2 regions of the Ochrobactrum sp. 19YEA23 genome follow, and region 1 is predicted to be linked to the other one. Evidence: predicted binding sites of a transcription regulator. Region 1 holds the regulator's gene; the other holds the start of a gene.
What was found. The regulator LexA, encoded in region 1, represses DNA repair genes until DNA is damaged. The targets are predictions, from matches to a motif close to TGTTCNNNNTGTGTTCNG.
Positions count from the first base shown of each region.

Region 2: a site for LexA is predicted at 1,867-1,884, ahead of ruvC (crossover junction endodeoxyribonuclease RuvC). Genes of this name have one in related genera too.

Region 1 covers NZ_JASAMQ010000007.1:228,315-232,939, forward strand. Annotated here, with positions in the region: gene moaC (cyclic pyranopterin monophosphate synthase MoaC) at 1-159, shown strand, start outside; gene glp (gephyrin-like molybdotransferase Glp) at 196-1,413, shown strand; gene lexA (transcriptional repressor LexA) at 1,654-2,382, shown strand; gene QBD01_RS18650 (ComEC/Rec2 family competence protein) at 2,485-4,625, opposite strand, start outside.
Region 2 covers NZ_JASAMQ010000014.1:28,512-33,136, forward strand. Annotated here, with positions in the region: gene QBD01_RS23425 (OpgC family protein) at 1-651, shown strand, start outside; gene QBD01_RS23430 (DUF1465 family protein) at 1,201-1,707, shown strand; gene ruvC (crossover junction endodeoxyribonuclease RuvC) at 1,928-2,449, shown strand; gene ruvA (Holliday junction branch migration protein RuvA) at 2,457-3,074, shown strand; partial or broken gene QBD01_RS23445 (flagellar basal body P-ring protein FlgI) at 3,110-3,217, shown strand; gene ruvB (Holliday junction branch migration DNA helicase RuvB) at 3,259-4,302, shown strand; gene QBD01_RS23455 (YbgC/FadM family acyl-CoA thioesterase) at 4,295-4,625, shown strand, end outside.

The sequences.
Region 1 (4,625 bases):
AAAGGCCGCACCGGCGTTGAAATGGAAGCGCTGACAGCAGTTTCCGTGACCTGCCTGACGATTTACGACATGGCCAAGGCTGTCGATCACCATATGGAAATCGGCAATATTCGCGTTGTCGAAAAGAGCGGCGGCAAATCTGGCGACTGGAAGGCCTGAAGCGGCCTCACAAAACTGAGTTTGAGAGGAAATACGATGTCCCTTCTCCCGGTCGAAGATGCTCTGGCGCGTATACTCTCCTCCGCAGAACCGCATGGCCTTGAAACTGTTACGCTGAACGAAGCAGGCGGGCGCGTCGTTGCCCGCGCCGTTGAGGCCCGTTTCCTGCAGCCGCCTTTCGACTGCTCGGCCATGGATGGCTATGCGCTGATAGCGCCTGCGGAAACCGCCTATCCGTGTCAATTGACCGTTATTGGTGAGTCCGCTGCTGGAAAGCGCTTCGAAGGCGCCTTGCAGCCCGGACAGGCTGTGCGCATTTTCACCGGCGCTCCGATGCCTGAAGCTGCCGATACGATCGTCATTCAGGAACATACCGAACGCTCCGGCGATCAGCTGACCATTCTGGAAGGCATGGAACCCGGTCGTCACATCCGCCGGGCTGGTCTCGATTTTGCTCCCGGCAAGACCGTCATATCGGTCGGTCGCGAACTGGACGCACCCGCGCTGTCACTGGCTGCCGCGAGCGGCAATCCAACGCTCGATGTGTTTTGCAAGCCGCGTATATCCATATTGGCGACCGGCGATGAGCTTGTCCCTCCCGGAGCGGAGCCCGGACCGGACCAGATTGTCGCCTCAAACAGTGTCGGCATTGCCGACATCGTGCGCCGCGCTGGCGGCAAATCCGAAGATATGGGAATCATCCCGGATGATCCCGCACAGATCGAAGCGGCTATTGCTACCGCTCTGAACCGAGGAATTGATGTTCTGGTGACCATCGGCGGCGCATCGGTCGGTGATCGCGATTATGTACATAGCGCTTTGCGCAATTGCGGTGTCGATCTCGACTTCTGGAAAATTGCCATGCGCCCCGGAAAGCCGCTCATGTATGGGCGCAAGACGGTCGACAGCAAAACTGTTCACGTGATCGGCCTGCCCGGAAACCCGGTTTCAAGCCTCGTCTGCAGTCTCGTTTTTCTCCGCCCGCTCATTGCGAAGCTCGCCGGCACCGATCTGACAGCAGATATCCGCCCGGCGAAACTCGGCCAGCCGATGCCTGCCAATGACCATCGGCGCGATTTTGTGCGTGCCACGGTCGAATCACAAAGCGATGGAACACTGCAGGCGACACCGTTTCCAGTACAGGATTCGTCCATGCTGACAGCACTCGTCGGTTCCAATGCATTGCTCATTCGTGACGAAAACGCCCCGGCAGCAGATGAAGGCAGTTCGTGTCGCGTACTCATGCTACGTTAAAACCCAGCTGTGTGAACGCTTGCGCTTCTTAGAAACAGAACAAAGCAAGCGCTGTAATGAATTGAAATAAAAACACTTCATTGAATCTCAGATGCCGCGTTAGCCCGCCCTGTGAACATTCCGGCAACGAGCTGGCCGCCCGTTAATCATTTTAAAACCATTGCAGAACAAGACTGGAACATATAGTGTTCGTTCTGGTTTTGTTTTTCTCGATTCTTATCTGGCCGGAGGGTGTCGCGCATGTTGACCCGTAAGCAGCACGAGCTTCTGCTGTTCATTCATGACCGTCTGAAAGAAACAGGTATTCCGCCCTCTTTTGACGAGATGAAGGAAGCGCTCGACCTTGCTTCCAAGTCGGGCATTCATCGACTGATCACCGCTCTGGAAGAACGCGGCTTTATTCGCAGGCTACCGAACCGTGCGCGCGCGCTGGAAGTACTGCGTCTGCCGGATTCGATTGCACCCGGACTGAACGCGCAGAAGAAATTTGCGCCGAGCGTTATCGAAGGCAGTCTGGGCAAAGCACCTCCTGCGCCTGTGCAGCCATTACGCTCTGCGCCTGTTGCGACCAATGATGATGTGTCTGCAACGGTATCGGTGCCGGTCATGGGCCGCATCGCCGCTGGTGTGCCGATCTCAGCTATCCAGAGCCAGACGCATTCGCTCAGCCTCCCTCCGGAGATGATCGGTGCTGGCGAACATTATGCGCTTGAGGTCAAGGGCGACTCGATGATCGAGGCCGGAATTTTCGACGGCGATACAGTGATCATCAAACGCGGTGACATTGCCAATCCGGGTGAAATCGTTGTCGCGCTAGTCGATGATGAAGAAGCGACCTTGAAGCGTTTTCGCCGCAAGGGCGCATCGATTGCACTCGAAGCCGCAAATCCCGCCTATGAAACACGCATCTTTGGCCCAGACCGCGTTCGCGTGCAGGGCAAGCTGGTCGGATTGATCCGCCGGTACTGATCGTTAGGTCCGAAAATGGAACCGCGTTTTCGGACGGACATGCGTGAAAAGACGGCTTGATCCGCCGACTAATTGAATCGCAACGCGCTCAAAACACTATTATCATTCGCATCTGCCCGGCTCCTGATCGTCAGTGGCCGGGCATTGCGTTTCTGCCTTTTGAGCAGGCTGCTTCTTCTTATATTCCCGATCAGGTAAGCCACGTGCCGCGCGTGAATAGAGCCTGAACAGATGCCATGGACGCCGTGGCTCATCGATGGCGAAGGCTAGCCTGTCGTCAAAATGCGGATCGGTAAAATTATGCCGCTGAGGCGTGCTGTTGTTTACGGACGTCAGATCGCCAGCGAGAGCCGTGAAGGAAGTGCCTGTCGGGTCCTTCTTATCGCCCAGCCTCATTTCGACGGTGCCTCGCAATGCCAGATCACGGCGGTTGATGACGAGCTTCTTCTGATGCGCACATCCCGGTGTTTTTCCGGCTATCGCGAGGATAACGATATCGCCGACATCGCAGGCGACGTCCTGAACGGCAGGGTCAGCCGTATAGGCCAGTACACGCCCATCGCGTAATGTGATCGTGCATAATTCGTCTTCGCAGATAAAGCCGTCGGTCGGAATTCCCCGCATCCTGTCTTTTGCATGCTGCGGTATCAGAAATTGCGTTGCGAGATAGGCGGTTTTCCAGTTGTCGACGGTGAACTTCGACGGTCTGTCGCGGTTCATAGCAAAGCGGCCATCGGGCAGACGAACGCCAACCAGCTTTGCATCTTCCGAGATCACCACATCCGGGAATGGCTCATGCAGGAAGGCGATAAATCCCGCTAAAACAAATGGTAGTGCCAGAATTTTGAGTCGCGTTGTGAACAATACCGCGATCACGAGTGCTACGGTCCAGAGGGTTAGAGCCACGACCGGCATTGCTCCGGGATTGCCATCAGGCGACCAGGACGCGATGACACCCGCAAGAGCGCGGACGATCCAGATACCAGATCCGGCGATTGTCAGAGGCAGCCAGTCAAGGCCGAGCGGCATCAACACGAGGCCCAGAACCGAGAATGGCATCACCAAAGTTGCGATTACCGGATCGGCCAGCACATTGCCAATCAGCCCGAACGGTGCGGTATTGTTGAAATGATAGGCGGCGAATATGCCGCTCGCAATTCCGGCTACCAATGACGTTCCGGCAGCAGCAACGGCTGATTTAACGATCTTCGTTGGCAAACCAACCGTTGGCGAAGCCGCGCGCCTCTCCACATCCTGCGATTTTTTGGCCCTACGCATCCCCCACCAGGCATAACCGGCAATCAGCGCAGCCGTTGCCGAATAGGACATCTGAAAGCTCGGCCCGAGTATTTCATGCGGCGAAATCGCTATGGTCACCATGCCTGCGATTGCCAGATTGCGCATGCTGAGTGCCGCGCGGTCGAACAGCAAAGCGCTGAGCATGACGGCAATCATCATAAAGCTGCGCTGCGCTGCAACATCCGCGCCAGACATGGCGAGATAGAATGCGCAAGCCAGCAAGGACAGGAAGGCGGCATATTTCTTGACCGGGTGCCGAACACTGAAAGCCGGAAAGAGCGCAAAGGCAGACCGAAGCGCAAACATGACGACACCTGCCGCCAGCGCCATATGCAGGCCAGAAATGGAGAGAATATGTGCCAGACCCGCCTTGCGCAGGTCGTCATTGGTTTCCTCGCTGATGCCACCACGCGTCCCGGCGATCAATGCGGCAGTGACATTGCCGTCTTCCCCGCCTATCACTTCTTCGACCCGTTCCGAAACACGTACACGGAGCAAGGCAATCCATTCGCTGATTTCGGCCACAAGGCTTGTCAGTGGCGGAACGTTTGCTGTCTTTGGGTTCCCCAGAAAAAAGCCGTTTGCTCCAATACCGTTGAAATAGGCATGAAAGGAGAAGTCATAATTGCCGGGGCGAACCGGGCCTGACGGCACCCGCAGCCGCGCAAAGCCGGTCAAGCCGCCGCCAATCGATGTGTCCGCCGGTATATCGCGGGCATTGATGCGAATGCGTGTCGGTGAAAAGCGCAGCGTTGGGCGTTCTGTTGTCAGCAAATCGAGTGTGATGCGCCAGCTTCCATTATCCTGTGCATCCAGCGCCACAACCCGGCCAGTCACGCGCGTTGATACATCGGAACCGAGCATTGGTGTCGCCATGCGTTCGGTTTCCCACTTTCCGCTGGCAAGCCCCAATTGGAAAGCAAGCGCGAGCGTCAGCACCTGCC
Region 2 (4,625 bases), on a different contig from region 1:
CTGTCCGGTCTTTATCAGGTCGCGCCGATCAATTATCCGACGGAGGGCGTCTGGTTCCTGAACCCGCTTTCCTGGCAGTTCCTGTTTGCCATTGGCATTGCGGGTGTGATGCATGTGCGCCGTGGCGGCCAGCTGCCGACGCATCCGGCCCTGATCGGCCTTGCCGTCGGCTATCTGGTGCTGGCGATGGCCTGGGTCCGCATTCCGCTCTGGGGCATTGATGCCTCGATGGGCATGCCGATGATCATTACCGGCTTCGACAAGACCTTCCTGTCGGGCCCGCGTCTCCTGCACATTCTGGCGATGGCCTATCTCATTGCCGTGGTGCCGACGCTGAACAATATCGCTCGCACCGCGCCGGATAATCCGCTGGCGATCCTCGGCAAGCATTCGCTCCCGGTCTTCATCGCAGGCACGCTGCTTGCCATGGTGGCGCAGGTCATGAAGCTGGTTAATCCGGGCGGTCTTCCCTATGACACACTGCTGATTGCAACCGGTATCGTGATGCAGTTCGCGCTGGCCTATTATCTGGAGTGGCTGCCCACCATCGGCTGGGGCAAGCAGGGTGCAGTCAAACCTGCCATCCCTGCCGCCGAGCCGGTCAAGGTTCAAGCGGCGACGAAACCCCAGCCTGCCATGCAGCGCTATTGATAATGAGCCGCCTTCGGGCGGCTTTTTTCTTTCTGCGCGGCCTGGGCCTGCTGGTATTTTCCACAGGGCGTGACCGAAATTAACCATTCATTAATCTTAAGAGGGTTTAATCATTTACATCCAGTTCGGCTGGATTCTTACCGAGTGGTTTAGCCACTCTGTTTGACGCCTCCCTGTTAAACTCCTGAGAGCCGCCATCGCGGCTCTTTTTTTGTGCCTGTAAGGCTCTGACGGCGTCTGTCACTGGCGTTTTGAACGCATGAGGGGAACCGGAAACCGGTTCGACCCGTTCTGCTTGCAGGGTCAATTAACCACCCCTTGAAAATGTTAACCGAACGTTAAACATAATCTTGCGCGACCGTGCATGAAGGTGCAGTTTATCGTGGACTTGTTTGATGTGACTGTTCCGTCCGGACGTCCCGCGTGGTCGAACGGCGGTTCAGTATTTTTCAGTCGCGTTCATCCTCCAGTGGATGCGATCAACGGAATGGGCCGCCGATGCAGGCGGTCATGCAGGGTGACAGAGCAGTGATTAGCGAACAGAGACAGGTGCCGAGCAATATGATCAGCCTCGCCGAGCGCATGGTCTTCTCGGATTCGTTCAAGCCGATCTACAGCCAGGGCATGGATATGGTCGAGGAAGCGGCGAGCTATCTCGACGGCGAAGGCCGTGAAGAAGCGCGCAATCTGTCACGGATTGCTGCGACGCTTTATGCCGCCGAATCGATGCGTCTCACCACCCGTCTGATGCAGATCGCTTCCTGGCTTCTGCTGCAGCGTGCTGCCCGCAACGGCGAGATGAACCGCCAGCAGGTGTCTGCCGAAAAGGCCAAGGTGCGTCTCGACACGCCATCGGCTGGTGAAGGCGCTCCGGGCTGGAGCGAGCTGCCTGCCGCCTTTGCCGAATTGGTGGAGCGCTCAATGCGTCTGCAGGCGCGTGTGCGCCGCATGGACCGCGAAGTCTATGGCGATGTGGTTTCCCTGCAGGCCAATCCGCACGGCAACCCGGTTTCCGAACAGATTGTGTTGCTCAAGACGGCTTTCGGCGCTTCTTAAGGGCCGCTGATATTTAGGCTCTGACGGCCTGCAAATGGCGTTCTTTTCCGCTTCCGGTGCTCACGTACCTTATGTACGCTGCGCGCCGGTTCTCAAAGCCCACCATTTTCGGCGCGTCATAACCAAAATCTGCGCTGTCCCGTCCATGCTTTCGGCGCATGTTTCTCTTTTGTTCACTTTTCTGCTGTCAAGTGAATCCGTCTGAGGATAGGGTTCGCTTATGAAAGAAACGATTCGCATTATTGGCATCGATCCGGGCCTGCGCCGCACGGGGTGGGGCATTGTCGAATCGCTGGGCAATTCACTGCACTTCATCGGCTCGGGCACGGTGACGTCGAACGCCGAGATGGATCTCGCTTCACGTCTTTGCCAGCTGCATGAGGGGCTTTCCAAAGTTCTGCATGAATTCATGCCGCATGAGGCGGCGGTCGAGCATACCTTCGTCAACAAGGATGCGACGGCAACACTCAAGCTCGGCCAGGCGCGCGGCATTGCCTTGCTCGCTCCTGCGCAGGCGGGGCTGCCGGTGGCGGAATATGCGCCGAATGCTGTCAAGAAGGCGGTAATCGGTGTCGGTCACGGTGAAAAGCAACAGATACACATGATGGTCAAAGTGCTGATGCCGCGTGCGTCGTTCGATACGAGCGACGCCGCTGATGCGTTGGCCATCGCCATTTGCCATGCGCATCATCGTCAGAGCATTGTAAGCGCCCGCCGTATGCAGGCGTTGTTAGCGGGGTAGGACCAGAATGATCGGCAAGCTTAAGGGCGTGATCGATGAAATTGCCGATGACCATGCCGTCATCGAGGTGCATGGCGTTGGCTATGTGGCGTTCTGTTCGCCGCGCACGCTGGGCAATCTCGGCGGCGCGGGCGAGGCGGCCATCCTGTTTATCGAAACCTATGTCCGTGAGGACATGATCCGCCTTTACGGTTTTGCCAATCAGCTTGAACGCGAATGGTTCCGCCTGTTGCAGAACGTGCAGGGCGTCGGCGCCAAGGTCGCGCTGGCGGTTCTCGGCACATTGTCTCCATCGGAACTGGCCAATGCAATTGCGCTGCGAGACATCGCCATGGTGTCGCGTACGCCGGGCGTCGGCAAGAAAGTGGCGGAGCGCATCGTCACCGAATTGAAGAACAAGGCTCCGGCCTTTGCCGGTGAGGCAAGCGGCACCATCGGGCTCAAGCAGGAGCTTGGAGCCGGTGCAGCCCCGGCTCCCGTCGCGGATGCCGTGTCGGCGCTTTCCAATCTCGGTTACTCGCGAGATCAGGCGGCGAATGCCGTTGCGGCTGCGCTGAAAGAGGCGGGCGAGGATGCCGATTCGGCCAAGCTGATCCGTCTTGGTTTGAAGGAATTGTCGCGGTGAGAGCCTGTTCCAAAAGTCGCCATGCCGGTCTGCAAATGGCGTTTTTCTGCGTTCCGGTGCTCATGTACGTTAAGTACATTGCGCTCCGGTACTCGAAAACCACCATTTTCGCCACGGCCTGCCACTTTTTGATTCAGGCTTTGAGCAACTTGCCTGAACATGAGGTTCATGCGAGGAGGAGGACATGAGCGACCGCAACCCTCTCATTGATGCCGACAGACGCGTAGACGAAGACAATACGCTGCGTCCGCAAATGCTCGACGATTTCGTTGGGCAGGCGGCGGCGCGCGCCAATCTCAAGGTCTTCATTGAAGCGGCCAAGGTGCGTGGCGAGGCGCTGGATCATGTGCTGTTCGTTGGCCCTCCCGGTCTCGGCAAGACAACGCTGGCCCAGATCATGGCCAAGGAACTGGGCGTCAACTTCCGCTCCACCTCTGGTCCGGTTATCGCCAAGGCTGGCGATCTGGCGGCATTGCTGACCAATCTTGAAGAGCGCGACGTGCTCTTCATCGATGAAATTCATCGTCTCAGCCCGGCAGTGGAAGAAATTCTCTATCCGGCGATGGAAGATTTCCAGCTCGATCTGATCATCGGTGAAGGCCCGGCGGCGCGTTCGGTGAAGATCGATCTTGCGAAGTTCACGCTGGTTGCGGCGACGACGCGCCTTGGTCTCCTGACCACGCCATTGCGTGACCGCTTCGGCATTCCTGTGCGGCTCAATTTCTATACGGTCGAGGAACTGGAATATATTGTGCGCCGTGGCGCGCGCATCATGCAGATGGGTATTTCGCCGGAGGGTGCGCTGGAAGTCGCGCGGCGTTCGCGGGGCACACCACGTATCGCCGGACGCCTGTTGCGCCGCGTGCGCGATTTCGCGCTGGTCGCCGGTAGCGATGTCATCGACCGCAAGATCGCTGATGAAGCGTTGTCGCGGCTTGAAGTGGACAATCGCGGCCTCGACCAGCTTGACCGGCGTTACCTCAATATTATCGCGCGCAATTTCGGTGGCGGTCCGGTCGGGATCGAAACCATAGCGGCAGGGCTTTCCGAGCCGCGTGATGCGATTGAAGACATTATCGAACCCTATCTCATCCAGCAGGGCTTTCTGCAGCGCACGCCGCGCGGTCGCGTTCTGACGGCGATTGCATGGCAGCATCTGGGATTGCCTGCGCCAGCGGAAATCATCCAGCAGGCGCAATTCGGCCTCTTCATGGAAGACAATGACTAAGACTATCGGGACTGATCGAAACGAACATGCGGCGCTTGAAGCCGTATCGGGTGCGCTGAAAGACGGGGCGCATCACCTTTATGCGCGCATCTATTATGCCGACACGGATTTTTCCGGCTTTGTCTATCACGGGCGCTATCTGGAATTTTACGAGCGCGGACGCACCGATTTCCTGCGCTTGCAGGATGTACATCATATCGAGCTTGCCGAAGGTTCGCTCGGCGAGGAAATGGTCTGGGTCGTGCGGCGCATGGAGATCGATTACAAGTCTCCGGCCCGAATGGACGATCTCATCCTGATTGAAACGCGCGTCAGCGAAATTC